2 regions of the Alteromonas sp. CNT1-28 genome follow, and region 2 is predicted to be linked to the other one. Evidence: predicted binding sites of a transcription regulator. Region 2 holds the regulator's gene; the other holds the start of a gene.
What was found. Region 2 encodes FNR, which switches genes on or off when oxygen is low (the NO sensors DNR and NnrR bind a similar motif). Its sites were predicted from a motif close to TTGATCTAGATCAA; they were not measured.
Positions count from the first base shown of each region.

Region 1: a site for FNR is predicted at 4,262-4,275, ahead of clpB (ATP-dependent chaperone ClpB). Genes of this name have one in related genera too.

Region 1 is NZ_JAKREZ010000011.1:76,087-87,701, forward strand. It holds gene MHN02_RS09590 (sigma-70 family RNA polymerase sigma factor) at 54-665, shown strand; gene MHN02_RS09595 (ChrR family anti-sigma-E factor) at 658-1,401, shown strand; gene MHN02_RS09600 (outer membrane protein assembly factor BamD) at 1,513-2,277, opposite strand; gene rluD (23S rRNA pseudouridine(1911/1915/1917) synthase RluD) at 2,464-3,447, shown strand; gene pgeF (peptidoglycan editing factor PgeF) at 3,464-4,219, shown strand; gene clpB (ATP-dependent chaperone ClpB) at 4,469-7,045, shown strand; gene MHN02_RS09620 (hypothetical protein) at 7,276-7,596, shown strand; gene MHN02_RS09625 (DcaP family trimeric outer membrane transporter) at 7,777-8,904, shown strand; gene MHN02_RS09630 (LysR family transcriptional regulator) at 8,967-9,872, opposite strand; gene MHN02_RS09635 (L-lactate permease) at 10,033-11,615, shown strand, end outside.
Region 2 is NZ_JAKREZ010000040.1:4,022-15,636, reverse strand. It holds gene ttcA (tRNA 2-thiocytidine(32) synthetase TtcA) at 1-539, opposite strand, end outside; gene uspE (universal stress protein UspE) at 688-1,611, opposite strand; gene fnr (fumarate/nitrate reduction transcriptional regulator Fnr) at 1,856-2,593, opposite strand; gene MHN02_RS18760 (sulfite exporter TauE/SafE family protein) at 2,639-3,298, opposite strand; gene ccoS (cbb3-type cytochrome oxidase assembly protein CcoS) at 3,285-3,515, opposite strand; gene MHN02_RS18750 (heavy metal translocating P-type ATPase) at 3,517-5,931, opposite strand; gene MHN02_RS18745 (FixH family protein) at 5,931-6,410, opposite strand; gene ccoP (cytochrome-c oxidase, cbb3-type subunit III) at 6,627-7,580, opposite strand; gene MHN02_RS18735 (cbb3-type cytochrome c oxidase subunit 3) at 7,597-7,758, opposite strand; gene ccoO (cytochrome-c oxidase, cbb3-type subunit II) at 7,760-8,365, opposite strand; gene ccoN (cytochrome-c oxidase, cbb3-type subunit I) at 8,381-9,814, opposite strand; gene MHN02_RS18720 (hypothetical protein) at 10,044-10,523, shown strand; gene bfr (bacterioferritin) at 10,644-11,111, opposite strand; gene bfr (bacterioferritin) at 11,111-11,587, opposite strand.

The sequences.
Region 1 (11,615 bases), on a different contig from region 2:
AAGTCATAACGCCGTAGAATGATACAATCAAAACGGAAAAGCGGACGAATCTTATGTTAGTTGGAATTCCTTTGGAACAAAGCAACAGCACAATCAAGCCTAAAGAGTGTGCAACTGAAATGTCTGATTACCTTGTCGCGGTTGCAGACACCCGATGTAAGCGCTCATTTGCAAGAGTGTTCAACTATTTCGCGCCTCGGCTGCGCTCTTACGCACTCAAACAGATGGGTAATGAGGCACTGGCCATGGAACTGGTACAAGATACTATGTCAAATGTGTGGCAGAAAGCGCATCTGTTCAATGCAGAAAAAGGTTCTCCGTCAACGTGGATTTTCACAATTGCGCGTAACATCCGCTTTGATATGCTTAGAAAGCTGCGGAATAGGAAAGAGGATGTTTGTTCTGACGATTTATGGCCAGTTTTATGCGAGCAAACAGCCGATGCAAACGAGGCGCCACTCGACGAACAAGTTACTTTAGAGCAGATTGGCCATTTGTTCGAATCATTACCTGTAAAACAAAAAGCAGTGGTTGAAGCTATTTATATTGATGGCAAGTCACAACAAGAAGTCTCCGATGAGCTTTCAATTCCATTAGGTACAGTAAAGTCGCGGACACGTTTGGCACTTCAACGATTAAAGGTCATGTTAAACGATAATGATTAGGTTTCACCCAAGTGCCCAGCAACTTAAAGATTTTGTTGAGGGCACATTGTCACCTGCTATATCACTGATGGTCTCTGCACATTGTGACATGTGTGAGAAATGTCAGCGTTTTGTTGAAATTGAAACGGAAAGTCTTGCTGCTCAAATGGTTTCGAACGCCAATTCAACGGCAAGCGACAGAGCTGAAATGTCGCTTCAGTTTGGTGACATGCTATCCCAAATTACGCAGCTCCCATCATCGAAACAAAATAATGCTTTGATGGAGCAGCCCACAGCGTATCGTGAGCCCGTAAAGAGGCGGGCGGCCTTGCAGACGCAGGCAAGTGCAAATACCATCGAGTTAGATGGAAGGGTATTCACTTTACCCAGAACGCTTCACCGCTACATCGATAAGACAGGTAACTGGTCAAGTTTGGTCGGAAAGCTGTGGCAGGCGCCAGTTGACCTTGGAAACCAAGGTGTTGCTAATTTTATCTTCATGGGAAGTGGCGGTAGTGTACCTGAGCACACGCACCGTGGAACGGAATATACATTAGTCATTGATGGTGAGTTCAGTGATGGGCTAAGTCGTTATGATACCGGCGACTTTATTTTTATGGATGGAGATAAGACGCACACGCCAAAATCCGAAGGTAAAGAAGGCTGCCTTGTATTTAGCATTGTCGATCAGCCATTGCACTTTACTTCGGGCCTTGCAAGATTGTTAAACCCTTTTAGTCACTTGTTTTTCCGCTAGTAATCTATCAAGCGAACGCAGTCAATATGTGACATCCAGATACAAAAAAACGCACAAATGTGCGTTTTTTTATTGGTTGCATAAAGCTCTAGCAAAACAGAATAGCCAAATCTAACTAATAAATTCGCTGTCAGGGTAGTTAAGCTTTAGTGTCTTCATCGCATTGTTACGCAATTCATCTAGGCCAAGCTGCTCGTAACTTGAAACCATAATTTCGAGTGCTTGTTGCACTTGAGTGGTATTCGGGAAGTGCTCTATAACATAGCGACCACGGTTTGCTGCAGCGACATAAGCCTGGCGTCTCATGTAGAAACGTGCAATAGCGATTTCATAGCGAGCCAAGCGGTCTTTAATATGAACCATGCGCTGTTTCGCATCTGCGGCATATTTGCTATCTGGATATTGTTGAATCAGTCTGCGGAAATCTTCAAACGCAGCACGAGACTTCGACGGGTCTCTATCCGTACGGTCAATATTCATTAACTCTTGGAAAAGGTTGCTATCTGATTCCATGTTAGTTAATCCACGCATGTAATACGCGTAATCAACATCTGAATGGTTTGGATTCAGACGAATAAATCTGTCGATAGTGGCAAGCGTTTCTTCGTTTTTACCTGACTTATAATAGCTATAAATAAGGTCTAGCTGTACCTGGTGGGATAGGGGACCGAACGGGTAGCGCGAATCTAGCGCGCTTAACGTTTGTGCTGCAGCGCTGAAGTTACCTACTTCCATGCTCTGCTTTGCTCTGTCGTACAGTTGCTGCGCACCCATGTTAGCTAATACGGCTTTTTCTTCATTATCTGAAGAGCTACATCCTGCGACAGATACCATAGCACCCAATAAAACGGGGGCCAGTAGACGAAATGATTTCATAATAATTCTATTTTCCTGCTAAACAGTTTTAATACTTCGCTGTCTAAGCTCATGTGTTAAACAACAACACTTTAATTGCATTCTAACGTACTAACGATGAGAAAAACCATACAAAAACGTAAACAAGGCAGTGTACAGCGTGAATACTTGTTATAATACCCTTTTTTAGACGTAATCAATGGTGTTATGACACAGTCGCCGAACACAATACAATTAGAAGCTTCAACGGAAGCTGCGCATTTTGGTTTACGGTTAGATCAGGTTTTGGCTGATTTGTTCCCTGAATATTCTCGTTCTAAGTTAAAAACTTGGATCCAAGATGGGAATGTTGCTGTAAACGGTGAAGTAATCACCGTGCCTCGCCACAAAATGCAAATGGATGAACTTGTTACTGTACAGGCCGAAATGGATGTACAAGTAACGAGCGAAGCGCAAGACATCGCGTTAAACATTGTTTATGAAGATGAACACATCCTAGTCATAAACAAACCAGCAGATTTGGTTGTGCATCCAGGTGCAGGGAACCCAAGCGGTACCGTGCTAAATGCCTTGTTAAATCATTGTCCAGAGATAGACAAAGTTCCACGTGCGGGCATTGTCCATCGCCTTGACAAAGACACGACGGGGTTAATGGTAGTAGCAAAAACAATTCCTGCTCAAACGCATCTTGTTGACCAACTTCAACGTCGGGAAATGAGTCGTGAATACGAAGCCGTTGCCTTAGGTACGATGGTCGCTGGTGGTATTGTAGATGCGCCTATTGGTAGACACGCAACAAAACGTACGCATATGGCAGTACGTGAAATGGGCAAACCAGCGGTCACTCATTTTCGTGTTATCGAAAAATTTCGCGCATACACGCACCTGCGTTTGAAGCTTGAAACTGGCCGTACGCACCAAATCCGCGTACACATGGCCCACATTAAGCATCCTTTGCTTGGCGACCAAGTTTATGGCGGGCGTCCTCGTCTTCCTAAAGGGGCGTCAGAAGAATTTATCGCTGCGCTTCGCGGATTCCAACGTCAGGCGTTGCACGCCGCACAGCTCTCGCTGTTTCACCCTGAAACGGAAGAGTGGATGACGTGGAAAGCTCCCCTACCTCAAGATATGCAGGACTTGCTTAAAGCCGTGAAAAAGGACACCGCGGACAATCCACAAGATATGCTTTAATGAGTAAGGCGAACTTATGACATTGTCAGCTGCGAATTCACCTATTTCATCCACGCTGGATTTGATTACGCCAGCGTGGTCATGTCCCGCAAATGTTGTTGCATACACAACGACAAGAATGGGAGGTACAAGCATAGGTGATTTTGCAGGTTTGAACGTTGGCGCCCACGTGGGGGACGACCTCCTACTAGTGAAAGCCAATAGAAGCCTAATTCCACATAGTGAAAAGATCACATGGTTGGAGCAAGTGCACGGCAAGCGCGTGGTGTCATTGCCGAGCGCAGATACCACCGCTGATGCGTCGTATTCTTCTTCAATATCGCATTTTTGTGCGGTAATGACCGCAGACTGCGTGCCCATTTTATTGTGTGATGAAAGCGGTCAAGAAGTGGCGGCAGTACATGCTGGTTGGAAAGGTCTCGATACTAACATTATCGGAAGTGCAGTTTCACACTTTGGCAGCGACGCAAAAAAACTCATCGCTTGGGTTGGTCCTGCAATCAGCGGGCCCTGCTACGAAGTTGATGCACAGTTGGCGAGTAAGTTTCGCCATATAGACGGTGCCATTGCCAATAGCTCTGATAGAGGGAAGTACTTATTAGATCTACCTCTAGTGGCACAGGTGCAATTGCAGCAAGCTGGCGTTGAGAGTATTACACAAAGTAACTTGTGTACTTACACTGACGAACAGCGTTTTTACTCCCATCGAAGAGCTACGCATCAAAACAAGCGCACGACTGGGCGTATAGTTAGCGTAATAGGCCTGCTTTAAATTGTTTCGAAAAAAGGCGGCAGTTTTAGTCTGATCACACAGTTGCGCTAGATCAAACTTCATACATTATTTGTTATCTTTTTGGCTAACTTTTTAATCTCATACTTGAATCGCAATTGAGCAGCCTACATAACTAGAACATAAAGAATACCATTCCGCATAGATCATTACCCACTCAGCGAGAGTTAAAATGTTCGTAATCGCGGCGTGTTAACGCAGGTATAGTTGTTCATTAATTAGGTTGAGGTTATGAGATTAGATAGATTTACCAGTAAATTTCAGCTCGCAATATCCGATGCTCAATCACTCGCATTGGGGCGAGATCATCAATACATTGAACCTGTCCATTTAATGACTGCCATGCTAAATCAGCAAGGCGGGTCAGTACGCCCTTTGCTTGACCAAGCAAACATCAATGTAAATGCGCTACGCTCAGCACTGAGCCAAGCTATTGAGCGCCTACCTCGTATTGAAGGCATTGGGGGAGATGTTCAATTAAGTAAAGACAGCGGCATTTTGCTAAATCTTTGTGACAAGATAGCGCAGCAACGAAAAGACGAATACATCACTTCAGAAATCTTTGTTCTAGCGGCGCTACAAGATAAAGGGCGCTTGGGGGAAATCCTCAAAAGCCTGAATATCACTAAAGAAGCTATTGAAAGCGCAATAGACGACATGCGTGGTGGCCAGAAGGTCACGGATCCTAATGCTGAAGATGTACGTCAAGCGCTTGAAAAATACACGACAGATTTAACCGAGCGAGCAGAACAAGGCAAGCTCGACCCGGTCATTGGTCGAGACGATGAGATTCGCCGAACTGTTCAAGTACTGCAGCGTCGAACCAAAAACAACCCAGTACTCATTGGTGAGCCGGGTGTGGGTAAAACGGCTATTGTTGAAGGGTTGGCTCAGCGCATCATTAATGGCGAAGTGCCTGAGGGCTTAAAGAACAAGCGTGTTCTTGCCCTTGATATGGGCGCGTTAGTGGCGGGAGCTAAATATCGCGGTGAGTTTGAAGAACGCCTTAAAGCAGTGCTTAATGAGCTGGCCAAAGAAGAAGGCCGCGTGATCTTATTCGTTGACGAACTGCACACCATGGTAGGTGCAGGGAAGGGCGATGGAGCGATGGATGCAGGTAATATGCTTAAACCTGCGTTAGCCCGTGGTGAACTTCACTGCGTTGGTGCTACAACACTGGATGAATATCGTCAGTACATTGAAAAAGACGCAGCACTTGAACGTCGTTTCCAAAAGGTATTAGTTGAAGAACCAAGCGTTGAAGACACTATTGCTATTCTGCGTGGCTTAAAAGAGCGCTATGAGCTCCATCACTCGGTAGATATTACTGATCCCGCTATCGTTGCAGCGGCAAGTTTGTCGCATCGTTATATTAGCGACCGCCAATTGCCAGACAAAGCCATTGATCTTATAGACGAGGCTGCGTCTAGCATTCGATTACAAATAGACTCCAAGCCCGAAGAGATGGATCGTCTTGAGCGTCGTATCATCCAGCTAAAATTGGAAGAGCAAGCTCTGGCCAAAGAAACAGATGATGCGAGTCATAAGCGACTTGAGATGATTGAGTTAGAGCGTGAGCAAGCGGAAACCAAGTACGCAGAGCTTGAGAAAGTGTGGCTGGATGAGAAAGACGCTATGCAGGGCACTCAAACCATTAAAGGGGAGCTTGAGCAGGCTAAACTTGACTTGGAGATAGCGCGACGTGCATCTGATTTGAATCGTATGTCGGAACTTCAGTACGGCCGTATTCCAGAGCTTGAAGCAAAGTTAGAGCAAGCGGCTGAAAACGAAACTCGCGAGACGACGTTACTTAAAAATAAAGTGACGGACGTTGAAATTGCAGATGTGCTTTCGCGATGGACGGGTATACCTGTAGCGCGAATGCTTGAGGGCGAGCGTGAGAAGTTGTTGCGTATGGAAGACGTACTTCACAAACGGGTTGTTGGACAAGAAGAAGCGGTTGAAGCGGTTTCAAACGCAATTCGCCGTTCACGTGCTGGGCTTGCGGATCCAAACCGACCTATTGGCTCATTCTTATTTTTAGGGCCAACTGGCGTGGGCAAAACTGAGCTCTGCAAAGCCTTGGCAGGCTTTATGTTCGATACTGAAGATGCCATGGTGCGTATTGATATGTCAGAGTTTATGGAAAAACATTCGGTAGCACGCTTAGTGGGTGCACCTCCTGGCTATGTTGGCTACGAGGAAGGTGGCTACTTAACCGAAGCGGTGCGTCGCAAGCCATACTCGGTCATTTTGTTGGACGAGGTTGAAAAGGCACATCCAGATGTATTCAATATTCTGCTTCAAGTACTAGATGACGGCCGGTTGACTGACGGACAAGGACGTACTGTAGATTTTAAAAATACCGTTGTGATCATGACGTCCAACTTAGGTTCAGATATCATTCAAGATAAGCACAACGAAAGTCAGTATGACGATATGAAAGCGTCGGTAATGAGTATTGTAGGGCAACACTTCAGACCGGAGTTCATCAACCGCGTCGATGATATTGTGGTATTCCATCCATTAGGGAAGGAGCAAATTAAATCTATTGCTAAAATTCAGCTTGCCTCGCTTCGCGCTAGGCTCGCAGAAAAAGGATATAAGCTTACTCTGTCTGCTGCGGCTATGGATAAATTGGCGGACGCGGGTTTCGATCCAGTGTTTGGCGCACGTCCGCTTAAGCGAGCGATACAAGTGCAGGTGGAAAATCCACTCGCGCATCAATTACTCGCTGGCGAATTAATACCAGAATCAACCATTCGTATTGATGCAGATGACAGCGGACTTTTCGTTGTCAGCAATTAAAACCAAAGGCACTGGAGACAGTGCCTTTTTTATTGCCAGTAGATTCCGCGAAAGACCTTTATTCGGCAGCTTCATAACAAGAAACAATTTACTAAAAAGCCACTGGTCGAATAGCGACAGACTACGCTTACCTGTTTAATTAATTTTCTTAATACAGCTAATTAATTTTCTTGATTTAATAATGATAACGATTATCATTAACTTGTTATTGAGAGGGTTAAGAGGTTGCGATGCAGTTATATAATTCAAACGAAGCGGTAGTTTCTGCGCGCTCAATGCCCCGAGATATAGCTATGCTTTGTGCGCATTTCATATTTTGCATAATTGTGAGCGCAGTCGGTGCCATCGGTACTGGTTTTGCCGTATTTGCATTGAGTGTAAATCAAGCGACATTCTCGCCTGCAGATACTATAATGTCTGCACTTACCGTGTTTTCTCTGTCTTTATGTTTAAGTTGGTTTTCGCAAAGTTGGGGTAAGACACTTCAATCAATATCATTACTTTCACTTATCGTGTTAGCAACAAGTAGCCTTTTATTATTTTTCTATTGAGCAATTTATGCTCAACAATCTTCATCTCCTTACACAATCAACATTCAAAAAGTAAACCTCTGATTATGCGAATTTAGGAAAAAGTTAATAGTCTAAACTCGGTTTATCCTCTAAGCACGAACGAATACATTATCCGCCCGTTAACGACATGTTAAATAGTTTCAGCTATTAGGACGAATAATGAAAACAATCAATAAATACACCCTACGCTTATCTGCTTGTGCATTAGCGCTAATTCTTAACCCTTCTCACGGCATAGAGTTGTTCAACGGGAAGGTCGGTAACGAACACGTTAAGGTTAGTGTTGGAGGTTATGCCAAAGTAGATGTCAGGCATGTTGAAGGGGATATTGCTTATCAGGATTATTGGATTGGTAATTTTCCTGGCGGGGAAGCAATAGAGACATCACACACAGGTTTCAATGTAGGAGAGTCACGCTTAAATATGGGCGTTTCTATAGGGGAGGTGAGTACTTTTATAGAGGTCGATATGTATGGCGGAGGGGGCAACGAAGCGGTAAGTAACTCTACCAACTTGCGATTACGCCACTTCTTCATCACCTATAAGAACTGGAGTGCGGGTCAAAACTGGAGCACCTTTATGCCGCTTCACGTTATTCCTGAGTCGTTAGATTTTGGTGGTCCTCATGTAGGAGAAGTGTTTGCAAGGCAAGTTCAGGTTAGATACACCTCAGGAAACTGGCAATTTGCCATCGAAAGCCCAGAGACCATTGGGGATGGTGATACCGACGCACCTGCCAATGCCGTAGGGCTTACAGGTGTAGCCGCCGACCCTGACGAGTCTACGCCCGACTTTGTTGTACGATACAATTTAGATAGTCAATATGGGCAATATGCTTTCGGCTCTGTAATACGACTTGTCGATCAAGGTGGGGTTGAAGAAGTTACAGCAGCAGTAAATATCGCAGGCAAAATACCACTTTTTACTAAAGACGATCTACGTTTTCAATTAACAGCGGGTAAGCCAGGTCGGTATGCTGCGGCCGGCATGACCGCTGATGTTGTTGAGGATCCTGCAACACAAACATTGGAAACGGAAAGTACACTGGCTTATACCGTAGCGTATCGCCACTTTTGGAGCGAATCCCTCCGCAGCACTGTATTTTATGGAGCAGCTGAAACAGATATTTTGGGGCGCAAACGTTCGCACTGGGCGGTGAATGTTATTGATACGGTAGCGCCGCGGCTTGATGTTGGCCTAGAGTTCGGAGGTTATTCTATCAATGATGAGAACATAGACAGCATTGGCTCGAATTACATCCAAGCGTCAGCTAAGTTCGCGTTTTAAGATAGCTTTAATTATGTTTAGCGCCAAATTTTTGTTGTAAACCGAGGTTACTTCGATGTTTATCAATAAAAATAGGCGCTTCTATTGCTAAACGCCTCTTGAAGGTAGTTGACCAGTAACTTTAGCTTTTTGTCAGGCTGACGCGAACGAGGATAAACGGCATAAATACCCATAGTCTTAGTTACGTACTCGACAAGTAAAGGCGAAAGCGCCCCATCTTTGATATCTTCATGCACTAATGCCTTGGGAAGAAATGCTACCCCCACACCTGCAATAGCGGCTTGCCTTAACGCATCCAAGTTATTTGACTGTATTCGCCCGCCAATTTGAACGTTATGAAGCTCTCCTTCAATATGAAACGGCCAGAAGTCTGGGCCAGTGCTATCGTACTTGTAAATTAAACAATTATGTTCAGTTAAATCGTCAGGATGATTTGGGCGGCTTTTATTTTTAAGATATGTGGAGCTTGCGCATACTATCCATTTTGAATCTATAAGGCGCTTAGCAATAAGAGAGGAGTCCTCAAGATGTGCTGTACGAATGGCGAGATCGTAACCTTCTTCAATGATATTGGTGACGCGGTTGGTAATTGCAAGCTCTACATCCACCTCTTCGTGTAAATTGCAAAACTCGGCAATGGCGCGATTTAAGACCAGTTTTGCCGATACATTGGGCATAGTAATTCGGATTTTTCCACGCACTTCATCACTATAACCACTGACAGCATCTTCTGCGTCTTGAATGGCTAAATTAGCGATTCTCGCCTTATTGTAGAGTGTTCTTCCTGCATCAGTTAAATTGAGCTTTCGTGTAGAGCGGTAAAGCAATTGAACGTTCAAATCTGACTCTAATCGTGCGATACGCTTACTTACTACGGAATTAGTTAGGTTGAGTTTTTGAGCGACCTTTGAAAAAGAGCCTTCATCAACTACGTTTACAAAAAGGATAATATCGTCTGCTTTTGCCACTATTAGTCCAAAAATGGAAATAAACTTTGTCTTTAATTCATATATATCAACACGTGGGAAATTAGTACAGTCGCATATCTCAATTTTAACCCTGCATTAACATCGATTTTCTAACGTTAGAAAATCGAATAATCAACTAATTATAATAAGAGGAAAACTCATGAATGAGATAACCCTTGGATTATTAGCATTGCTACCTATAACGCTTTCAGCAGTGCTGCTATTGGGTTTACAGTGGTCTGCGAAAAGAGCAATGCCAGTTGTATTAGCAAGTACAGCACTTATGGCACTTTTAGCATGGGATATGTCGGCAGTACGGGTGGGCGCTTCAATTCTACAAGGCTTAGTGATTACAGTATCTGTTTTGTGGATTGTATTTGGTGCAATTTTTCTGCTCAACACATTGAAATATACTGGAGCAATTGATGTTATCCGCCAGGGTTTCACCAACATTTCACCTGATAGAAGAGTCCAGGCAATAATCATTGCTTGGTGCTTCGGAACTTTTATTGAAGGTGCTTCTGGTTTTGGCACGCCGGCCGCTATAGCGGCTCCTTTGCTTGTTGCCATCGGTTTTCCAGCATTGGCTGCCGTACTTATTGGTATGATGATCCAAAGCACACCCGTCTCTTTTGGCGCAGTGGGAACGCCTATAGTCATTGGTGTAAACAAAGGCTTAGACGGCCAAGCGATCAGTCAGACTTTGCAGGCTCAAGGCTGGCAATGGGAGCAGTTTATTCAACTAATCACCTCTGAAGTGGCAATTATCCACGGAATTATTGGCTCATTTATGCCAGTTTTAATGGCTGTAATGCTCACTCGCTTTTTTGGCTCCAATAAGTCTTGGCGCGAAGGGTTACAAATTCTACCTTTCGCCTTATTCGCAGGCGTCAGCTTTACCATTCCTTACGTATTTACCGGCATTGTATTAGGCCCTGAATTTCCATCGTTGATTGGAGGATTGGTGAGCTTGGCAGTGGTTGTTACTGCGGCTAAAAATGGTTTCTTGATGCCTAAAACAACATGGGATTTCCCGCCGAAAGCGTCATGGGACAAAGGTTGGCTGGGTAATTTGGAAATAAAAGCAGACGACATAACGTCACAAAAGGCCATGCATTGGGTTACAGCTTGGGTCCCTTATTTAGTTGTTGCACTTTTGCTCGTTATATCCAGAGTGTTTCCAACAATAAAAGAATTTACTACGTCGCTGACACTCTCATTTGACAACATACTGGGTGAAACGGGTGTAAGTGCATCAATCAGTCCGCTATATCTTCCTGGTGGGTTGTTGTTAATAGGTGCATTGGTCGCAGTAATCATTCAAAGTAAAAAGGTATCCAAGGGAGAAGTGTTGTTTAAGGCTTTCAATGATTCCAGCAAAACGTTGCTAAGTGCTGGTTTTGTATTGATGTTCACAATTCCTATGGTTAGGCTTTTTATAAATTCAGGTGTGAATGGCGCCGACATCGTCAGTATGCCGATAGCTGGCGCGCAATTGTTCGCCAATATGTTTGGCGGAGCTTTCCCATTAATTAGCCCTACTATTGGTGCATTAGGTGCATTTATCGCAGGCTCGAATACAGTATCAAATATGATGTTCAGCCAGTTTCAGTTCGAAGCAGCACTAAGCCTTCAATTGTCACCTGCACTAATTATCGCAGCGCAAGCCGTTGGGGCGGCTGCCGGAAATATGATTGCAATACACAATGTTGTAGCTGCGTCGGCAACAGTAGGATTAATGGG
Region 2 (11,615 bases):
ATAGACTTAAGCTTGCCACCATGAAACATATTGAGGAAAAACGTTTCTAGCATGTCGTCGCGGTGATGACCTAATGCAATTTTAGTCGCACCTAACTCTTTTGCCGTGCGGTACAAAATACCACGGCGCAAGCGAGAACAGAGAGAGCATGTTGTCTTTCCCTCTGGAATTTTGTCTTTAACAATAGAGTAGGTGTCTTCTTCTACAATTTTGTAGTCAACGCCAATGCTTTCTAGATATTCAGGCAAGATATGTTCGGGGAAACCAGGCTGCTTTTGGTCAAGATTAACCGCAACGATATCAAAATGAATAGGCGCAATCTTCTTTAAAAACAATAAAATATCTAGCATGGTGTAGCTGTCTTTACCGCCAGATAAACACACCATTACTTTGTCGTTGTTTTCAATCATACCGAAATCGCCAATGGCTTTACCCACATTGCGGCGAAGTCGTTTCTGAAGTTTGTTGAAGTTGTACTTTTGCTTACTTTGCGCAGCATTTAATGGCGACGCGTCAGCACTGTTTGTGCCTAAACTCATAATTAACTAGCTTGGTTTGTGATAAAGCCACCATTATACATTAAAGCGGCTTTTCGAGACCATGCTTGTGAAGTTAAATTTGTTGGTGACATACCGTGTTGGCCGCTAAGTAACGGAAAACACGGGCTATGCGGTACTGATGAAAAGATTACACCGACAACGGCGACACAAATCCATCTGGCTTAATAGCAAGCACATCGCAATTGAGTTCGTCGATCACGTGTTCTGCAGTGTTACCAATTAGGGCCGCTGAAATGCCCACACGGCCAACGGTACCAATAACAACCAGCTCTGCATCCAGTGTTTTTGCCACTAGCGGGATGACCTTTTCCGGAAGGCCTTCTCTTACTACGCATTTGTTCTCAGGAATACCGTACTTTAACGCGTGACTACGCATTTCTTTTAAATGATGATTTTTTACCGCGTCGTGATAGGTATCGGGGTCGAACTCAGGCACTTCTATGGCGATATTAAGTGGTGTAGAAGGGTAACTGTTGACCAAATTTACGCTCCCTTTCAATAAAGAGGCGTAGTCGTTAGCAATGAGGGTGAGCTTATCGTTAAGTGCGGCGTGCTCATCGTCTTCACTGCCTACGTTTACTGCAGCAATAATCTCTCCTCCTTCTGGCCAGTCGTGCTCTTTAACGAGCAATACTGGCCGAGGGCATTTACGCATTAAATGCCAGTCGGTGGGGGTGAAAATAACAGAAGCAAGATCGTCGTGCTTTTTGGTTGCCTTTACCACTAAATCTATCTGATTGTTTAGGGTGTAGTAAATAATCGACTCATACGCACGATTATTCCATTCTACAACGATATCAGTTTCAGTGAATCCTTGTTCTCTTAAGTGGGTGGCAAGCCATTTTGCATGCTCCTTTGTAACTGCATCGCGCATTGACTCGCGCTCATCCGGGCTAAGCATGGTCGTCATATCATAAGATAAGTCGTATACCACCATCATGGCGGTAACTGAAGCGCCTGTTTTTGAAGCGAGTTCATAAGCACGGCTCAGTGCAGGTTGGTTATCGCGCTCGGCATCTACCACGGCCAGAATTCGTTTACACTCAATCATAACGTCCCCCTAACTACGAAACTTAGTAGCGGCTGTCGAAATCGAAGCTTTCTAATACTAACTATAAACGACATTGGGAAAAACGTAAGTTGTTTTAGATCAAGAATTTTACGAGGCGACCATGAGTGAACGTACCTAATTGAATATGGAGCAACCGGCGTGGCGCTGAAAGGGTAGATAGGTGGCTAACACAGGTTACAAAAAAGCGCGCTTAGTGCGCGCCTTATTTAACACTTAAAAAGGACTAACCGCAGACAACGCTAGGGCCGTTAAGCGCCGCTAGTTTGGTGTTTAGCCTATCGAAATCCAAAATAGTAATAAGCTTGCCGTCTACCTTTATGATGTTGTCTTTTTGAAAACGGCTTAACAGACGGCTAATCGTTTCAATCGTTAATCCTAAATAGTTTCCAATTTCGTTGCGCGTCATGGTTAAGTGGAATTCTCTATGGGAAAAGCCACGCTCTTCAAAGCGTTGCGACAGGTGTGAGATGAAATACAGTAAGCGCTCTTCTGCAGTTCGCTTGTTTAAAAGCATGATCATGTCGTGATCTTGTTTTATTTCAGCGCTCATGAAGCTCATGATCTGGTGGCGTAGCTTTGGAAATTGCACTGACATTTCGTCGAGGGTCTCGTAGGGAAGCTCACACACCATGGCAGTTTCTAACGCAGAAGTATAGCTTTGGTGTTTATTCTCTCTTAGTGCATCGAAACCGATAATATCACCAGGAAAGTGGAAGCCGGTAATCTGTTCTTCACCTTCGGTATTAGTCACAAATGATTTGAATGAACCGGTTCTCACTGCAAATAGAGAACGGAATTTATCACCAGTTTGAATCAGCGTGTCACCTTTATGAAGCGGCTTCTTGCGTTCAATAATATCGTCAAGAGACTCGATTTCTGTTTTGTTTAACGCCACCGGTAAACACAGGTGACTGAAACTACAGTTTTGACAGTGAATAGAAAATTGGCTTCCTTTGCTCATAATGCACGCTCTCTAAAAGAATACCCGACAATAATACACCCATTTTTAAACGATTGCGCCATGAATAAGATAAGCTGCATATATTGCCATTATTACTGCAATAATTTGTCTAAAATGGTTATGTTGAAAACTTTGAACAATATATTGGCTACCAGCGCTTGCGGCGAGCAAGGTGGGTAATGTACCCAAACCGAAGAAGAACATAATAGCAGCGCCTTCTAGCGCGTTACCCGCCGCGAGAGACCAGGTAAGTGTGGAATACACCAAACCGCAAGGAAGCCAACCCCAAATAAAACCATAAGGCAACGCACTTAAAGGGGTCTTAAATGGCAAAAAGCGTTTTGAAAGCGGCTGGACTTTGGAAAATAGGCCTTTACCCGCATTTTCCAGCACCGTTAAGACAGTCCACCACTTACCCAAATAACACGCCAGTAGAAGCAACATGATTCCGCTAAGTAGGGAAAGGGCATAGTTGGCAAGAGGTATATAATCTGCTGCAATTTTTCCAAGTGCCCCGGTTATTGCTCCGGCGATGGTGTAGCTCACTATACGTCCCATGTTATAGGCAAGGGTATAGGGTAGTGCTGAAGCGCCTTTAGGCGATACCATCCTTAGCGCAGCGACAATTCCACCGCACATTCCCACACAGTGAACTCCGCCGGCTAAGCCGATAAGAAAGGCAGAGAAGTAGTTAATCCCTTCCATGTGGCGCTTGGCTTTTGTCTACTTTACTGTCTTGAAGTTGTTTGCGTTGCTCAGCTAGCTTTTTTTCTTCTGGCGGAAGATCATCGTCAAACAGTATGCTATACCCTTGGCGATCCAAATCTTCAAATTGATTGGTTTTCACCGCCCAAAAGAATATCACGATAGCGACGGCAACAATGATGATGGCGATTGGAATTAATACGTAAATAATACTCATGCTATTTGCTCAAAAGTCGCGTTGAGTTTGTGACCACAATGATACTGCTTAACGACATACCAACAACAGCCATCCACGGTGAAAGTAGGCCTGATACGGCGAAAGGTAAGATCAAAACGTTGTAACCTACCGACCAGCCAATATTTTGCCTTATTTTTTGCTTCACTTGGTGCGCAGTTCGAATAAGTTCTGGTACAGAAAGCAGCTGATCGCCAAGCAGTATCACGTCGGCGGCAGTTTTAGCCACGTCTGTGGCATTACCCACTGCAATTGCCACATCAGCGCTGGCAAGAACTGGAGCGTCGTTAATACCGTCACCCATCATCATTACTTTTGCCCCCGATTGCTGCATAGCCTGTACAGCATCGTACTTCTGCTCTGGTGTGAGCCCACCTTTAGCTGTTGATATTGGCAAGGAAGCGGTAAGAGCGTCCACGTTTTGTTGTGTATCGCCACTTAATACTGCAAGGGTGTGACTTTTTGCCAGAATATTCAAGGTTTCTTGGGTATCCTCTCGCAACGTGTCGCTTACCTCAAACGCCGCCATAATACGGCCCTTCACGGTGAGAAAGACATTAGCTGACGGATAATCCTTAAGAAGCTTTTGTTGTGATTCGTGGACACAAAATTGGGCAGAGCCCATTGAAAACAAGGTGTCGTTAATTTCACCGCTAATGCCGCCTCCTAGCGTCACGGTAAAATTAACCACATTGTGGACAGTTTGTCTGCTGGAGGCATTATTGTGGCTAAAGGCTTTTGCAATTGGGTGTTCAGAGCGCGACTCTAGAGCACGGGCAATTGAAAGTGCACTGTCACTGTCTACACCGTCAGCATACCAGGCATTTGAAAGGGTAAATTTGCCTTGTGTAAGCGTACCAGTTTTATCCAGTGCGATGGTGTCGATATCAGTGATTTGTTCGAGCGCATCGGCGCGTTTAAGCAAAATACCTTGCTTGTTTAACTTCGCCATAGCGCAGGTTAACGCTGATGGTGTAGCCAACCCTAATGCGCAAGGGCAGGTTGCTACCAATACTGATATGGTGATCCAAAAAGCTTCGTCGCTCCCCTGATATGCCCAAAAGCCATAAGTTAAGGCAGAAATCAGTAAGACAGCTGTCACAAAATATCGAGAAAAGTTATCAGCTATTTGCGCCGCTTTAGGCTTATTCGCCATAGCACTTGCTTGCAGCCTTACAATTTGATTTACCAGCGCATTTTTGAGAGTTTGTGTCACTTTAATGGTCAGGCTGCCGTCTTGACATACAGTACCACCATATACGGTGCTATTGTTTGACTTGCGCACCGGGTTAAATTCACCGGTAAGCATAGATTCGTCAACCGCTGCGTTCCCTTCAGTCACCACCCCATCAATGGGGATCGTTTCACCAGGCTTAACCATCACCACATCGTCAATTTTTAACTGCTTTGCCAGACACTCGGTTAGGCTTCCATCCGGCAGTAATTTGGTGGCTGAAACGGGTACATACTGCATCATATTGGCAGAGATCTGTGCGGCGCGATGACGGCTACGATGTTCTAAAAAGCGGCTGAGTAACAGCAGGAAAATGAACATACAAATAGATTCAAAATACACTTCGCCCTGTTCTAATACAGTCGAACGTATTCCTGCAATGTAAGTACCGAATATGGCAAGCGTAACGGGTACATCCATATTAACCGTTCTTGCGCTTAGCGCTTTAGCGGCGCCCACATAAAAAGTGCTGCCTGAGTAAAGTACTACAGGTGTAGTAAGCGTAAGGGCAACCCAGTAAAAATACTGTCGGGTTTCTAATTCAATAGCGCCAAACCAGTCAAAATACAGCCCCGTCATCAGCATCATCACCTGCATGGTCATAATGCCTGCTAGGCCAAGCTTTTTCAGAAAGGTCTTTTGTTCGCGTTTATAACTGGCTTCGTGTTCATCGGGGTGAAATGGCGACCCAACATAACCAATGCGTTTTAGTGTAGAAAGAATCTGACTAAGCTTGATTTGAAAAGGTGACCAAGTAACTAAAGCGCGGCGCTCTTGGACGTTTACCGCGACTTGCTTTATCCCTTCTACTTTTGACAACTGCTTTTCGATAAGCCATCCACACGCAGCGCACGTGATACCTTCAAGAGTTAATTGAATCTGCTTATCTTGCCCCTCATCAAAAACGAATTCTTCTTGAAGAGCAGGTTCGTCATACACTTTGAGTTTGTCGAGTGTCTCTAGAATACCATCGTCAGATTTTTGCGCTGGTTCGGTTCTAAACTGGTAATAGTCTTCAAGACCGTTGGTTACGATGGCTTCCGCCACGGCTAAACATCCAGGGCAACACATGTTGCGTTGTTGCCCTAATATGACGGTAGTAAATTTTCCATCGTCTGAGCCCGCAATAGGCAAGCCGCAATGGTAACAGTCGTGTTTGGCCATTATGGATTGAATTTCATTTTGCCAGAGTGGGGCAGATAGATGGTATTTTGAATTTTCCAGCTATCATCAATAGGGGTTAGCGATACTCGCCATTTACCATCAAGATCTTCTTCGACAAAACCGCGATAAATGCCCTTAGCATCGCGGCTCAATAAAACGCTGACATCACGCTCTTCAAGCGTTACGTGATAAAAGCTTAGTTTAACCGCATTACCTTCTTGTGGAATACCTGAATGAAACTCTAGCGCTATGCTGCCATCTTCAATGGTTAAATCGGTAGTGATATTCATGCGACGGGCTACGGCTTCTTTATCCAATCGCGCATTAATTGCTTTTCCTTCCTTGTAGTAGTCGTCCACCACTAGGCTATCTTCAGTACTAATAGCAAGCTTTAATAATACGCCGCCCATAATGAGCGTGATAATAGGAACGGCAATTAAAAACCAGGGCCAGAACTCTTTATACCAGGGTCTATTCATTGAAATCTTTTCTCGTGTTTACTTCGCTAACAACATATTTATTTTCACTGCCCCAACTACATGTTTAGCCGGGAAATAAGAATAAATATAATGTTTGCGAGACATACTAAATGTGAACAAAGATTGTTCGTACAGCACTCTCTATATCGCTGTATTTTCTCATAAAAAAAGCCCCGTAGTAACGAGGCTTTTTAAGATATTTAATGATTTAAATCATTAATCATTTGAAAGGCTGTAAACATACGCTGCAACAACGTGAATTTTGTCATCACCCAAGGTTTTCTTGAATGAAGGCATTACACCGTTACGACCGTAAGTAAGCGTTTCTGTCACCGCTCTGTGGCTGCCGCCGTATAGCCAGATATTGTCAGTAAGGTTTGGTGCACCAAGTGCTTGGTTACCTTTACCGTCCATACCGTGACAAGCCGCACACGCTGCGAAACGTGCTTTACCTGCTTCTGCAAGTTGAGGGTCCACATCGCGACCGCTTAAACTAAGTACGTAATTAACCACTTCTTCGATACCGTCTTCACCCATAGCATCTAGCCATGCTGGCATAGCTGCTTTACGACCAAGCGTAAGAGTTTCAACGATTTTCGCACCTGAACCACCGTACAACCAGTCGTTGTCCGTTAGGTTAGGGAAGCCGCCATTTTGACCACGTGCATCAGAACCGTGACACTGAGAGCAATTTTGTAGGAACAAACGCTGACCTACTTTATTTGCTTCTGGGTCTTTAGCCAGTTCTTCAACAGGAACTTTTGCATACGCTTCAAAGATCGGGTCGAACTTTTCAGCTGCAAAGTCTAGTTCACGGTCATACTCTACCAGGTAGCCTTGCTCTTTAGCGTCAATACGCGCTTGAGCTGACTCTTCTAGCGATTGAATATTTTGGTTAGAGCTCTTCCAACCTAAAATACCTTCATACGCACCTAGGCCAGGATAAAGCGCTAGGTATAAAAAGCCCCAAACGATGGTCATGTAGAACATAATTGTCCACCAGCGAGGAAGTTGATTGTTCAACTCCTCAATACCATCAAATTCGTGGCCCATTGACTCACCTTCAGCTACGCCGGTCTTGTTAGAAAGGCACCAGCGAAGAAGGAAGTAGCAACCAATGATCAACCCTAGGGTTATCACTGAAATCCAAATTGTCCAAAACATACTCATGAGTTCGAGACTCCTGCTAATCTTCTTTTGATTTTTCTTTTTCTTCGTCTGCAAACACTAGGTTCGCAGCTTCATCGAATTTTTTCTTGTTGCGGCTGCTGAACGCCCACCATACAACACCGATGAAGCTTACAAAGACGATGACAGTAAAAATGCTGCCTACAATTCCCTGGTCCATATTATTTCAAATGTGTGCCAAGAGATTGTAGATAAGCAATAAGGGCTTGCATTTCCGTTTTACCCTGTACTGCCGCTTTCGCACCCGCGATATCTTCGTCGGTATACGGAACGCCAAATCCACGGAATACTTCCATTTTTTCAGCTGTTAACTCGCCATTAAGCGTGTTTTCCGCAAGCCAAGGGAAACCTGGCATGTTCGACTCTGGTACCACGTTGCGAGGATTAAGCAGGTGAACTCGGTGCCATTCGTCGCTGTAACGACCACCAACACGTGCTAGGTCAGGACCAGTACGCTTAGAACCCCATAGGAAAGGGTGCTCCCATACTGATTCGCCAGCAACGCTGTAGTGACCATAACGCTCTGTTTCAGCGCGGAATGGACGGATCATCTGGCTGTGACAACCTACACAACCTTCACGGATGTAGATATCACGGCCTTCAAGCTCAAGCGCGGTATATGGACGTAAGCCTGTTACCGGTTCCATGGTTTGCTGTTGAAACATCAACGGCGTAATTTGAACCATGGCACCGAAGCTGATAGCGATAAGGATTAATACCGTTAACAGACCGACGTTCTTTTCAATTAACTCATGTGCGTTTTTCATTATTCGTCTCCTTTACTACGCCGGCTGAGTCGCTGGGTCTGCAGCGATACTGCCTTTAGGTGCACGAACGGTTTTCCATGTGTTGTATGCCATAACAAGCATACCCGCTACCACGAAACAACCACCAATGAAACGAACCACATAGAAAGGCTTAGACGCTTCTAATGACTCAACAAAGCTATAGGTTAACGTACCGTCAGCATTTACTGCACGCCACATTAGACCCTGTAGTACACCAGACATCCACATTGCTACGATGTATAGAACAACACCGATAGTTGCGAACCAGAAGTGTACGTTAACTAGCTTGGTGCTATACATAGCGCGCTGACCGAATAGCACTGGAATTAAGTGGTAAATTGAACCAATTGAAACCATTGCAACCCAACCTAGAGCTCCAGAGTGTACGTGACCAATTGTCCAGTCAGTGTAGTGAGACAGTGCATTAACGGTCTTAATTGCCATCATTGGACCTTCGAAGGTAGACATACCGTAGAAAGACAACGAAACAATTAGGAAACGCAATACTGGGTCGGTGCGAAGTTTATGCCACGCGCCAGATAGCGTCATAATACCGTTAATCATACCACCCCAAGATGGAACGAATAGGATAATAGACATCACCATACCTAGCGACTGAGTCCAGTCTGGTAGGGCAGTGTAGTGAAGGTGGTGAGGACCAGCCCAGATATACAGAGAGATAAGTGCCCAGAAGTGAACAATTGAAAGTCTGTATGAATAAACCGGGCGACCAGCTTGCTTAGGTACGAAGTAGTACATCATACCAAGGAAGCCCGCAGTCAGGAAAAAGCCTACCGCGTTATGGCCGTACCACCACTGCATCATAGCGTCTACTGCGCCTGCATACAGTGAATACGATTTAGTGAAAGATACCGGAATAGCCATGCTGTTACCAATATGAAGAATTGCAACAGTTAACATGAACGCGCCTAAGAACCAGTTTGCAACATAAATGTGCGAAACTTTACGGATTACTAGGGTTCCGAAGAAGTTAATGATATAAGCGACCCAAACCAGTGCCAAAAGGATATCAATTGGCCATTCTAGTTCAGCGTATTCTTTTGAGCTGGTTAACCCCATAGGCAGGGTGATAACAGCTAAAACGATAACGGCTTGCCAACCCCAAAAGGTAAATGCGGCAAGTTTGTCACTGAACAGTCTTACCTGGCAGGTACGCTGAACGATGTAGTACGACGTTGCAAATAGCGCACAGCCGCCGAAGGCAAAAATAACGGCGTTAGTGTGCAACGGACGCAAACGTGAGAATGTTAGCCATGGTGTGTCAAAGTTAAGCATAGGTGCAAATAACTGCGCGGCAATAAATACCCCTAGGCCCATACCAATGATACCCCAGACTATGGTCATGATGGTAAATTGCCTAACTACTTTATAATTGTAGTCAGGTTGTGCTTGGCTTATTTCACTCATTTTAATGAATCTTCCACTTCAAATGAACTATGGTCTCCAACTGCCGGAATAGTACGGTCGAGACGTGTATCAGCTAAGGAATAACGCTTCACACCGAGCTCGGAAAGAGTAATAATTATTGTCTCCAAGCCAGTTGGTACGCGGATGATAAGGTTTTTAATTACAAAAAGATACCATAAACTACCTAAGCTTGATCTCCGTCAATGAAGAAATACACAAAATTTAAGAAATGCTAAATAACGATAACAATAAACGATCAAAAATTTTACATTCCCAGCTTCCATTAGTGGCTATTATTGTTGTAGCCGTGTGTGTATACCTTGCACATAAATTCCAGTCATCGGTGTTAAAAGACACGAGCGTAGTTAATGGAATAGGAAACAGCTGCAACTTTGTCAATGAAACTTGCGAATTCTTAATTGATGACAGGTTAGCAATTGCCACTTTTTCAGCCATGCCTGAAGCCGAAGAGTCAGTAACGGTTAAGCTCTTAGTTCCTGAGGGAGAGGAAATAGAGAGCGCATGGATTGAAGGGGTAAACATGTATATGGGCAAAATTCCCGTGCTGTTAGATAACGATGGTCAAGGAAAGTGGTCAGGTTGGTTTATGTTAGGTAGCTGTAGTGAGCCAGTGATGAAATGGCAGCTACGTCTAAATATTAAAGATAAAGAAAGCCCCAGCTATTTATATTTTGTTACACAGCAGTAACTGTATTAAAAGCAATAAGACTCTCCCTAAAGAAAGGGGAGTAAACAAGCAAAAAAGGCCGCTCTTTATTTAAGAGCGACCTTATTAATTACCTGTAAATTGTAGCGTGAACGCTAATTCTTACATTTGAGACTGAAGGTAGTTTTGAATACCTAGTCGCTTAATAAGGCCAAGCTGCTGCTCTAGCCAGTGTGCGTGATCCATCTCTGTATCGTCTAGTAGTACAATTAGCATGTCACGAGTAACATAGTCTTTCTCGGTTTCACAAAGCGCAATAACTTCACGTAACTTTGCATCAACTTCATATTCAACACGTAAATCGCTTTCTAGCATCTCAGGTACATCTTTACCCACTTTGAAGCCTGTGCGCTTCGTCATGTCAGGTGTACCTTCTAAAAACAGCATGCGTTCAATTAGCTTAGTTGCATGTCCACGCTCGTCATCAAATTCATGATCGATGCGTTCGTAAAGCTTATTCAAACCCCAATCAAGATACATCTGAGAGTGAATGAAATACTGATCCATGGCGGCTAACTCATAAGAGAGTAGTTCGTTTAAACCATTGATGATTGCTTGGTTACCTTTCATTAGTCATCTCCCATTACTTGCGCTTGTAGGTAGTTCTCTATACCCATAGCATCAATTTGGTATTCTTGCGTTTCAATCCAGTCTAGGTGCTCTTCTTCATATTCAAGAAGGTCTTCAAGCAAGTCACGAGAAACATAATCCTGCTTTTCTTCACATAGCGCGATAGCTTCACGAAGTAGTGGAAGCTGTTCTTTTTGAAAACGCGCATCACATGACAGCATTTCAACGGTATCTTCACCGATATAAAGTTTGCCTAACGCTTGAAGATTAGGAAGGCCCTCAAGGAATAAAATGCGCTCGATAAGATCGTCCGCTTGCTTCATGTCCTTGATAGACTTTTTATAATTCTTTTCGTTAAGTTCAGAAAAACCCCAGTTTTTGAACATACGAGCGTGCAGAAAGTATTGATTTATCGAAGTAAGTTCACTTGTCAGTACTTCGTTCAATTTTGCAACAACTTGTTTATCACCTTGCATTGTGTAAACCCTATTAACGTATTTGCGT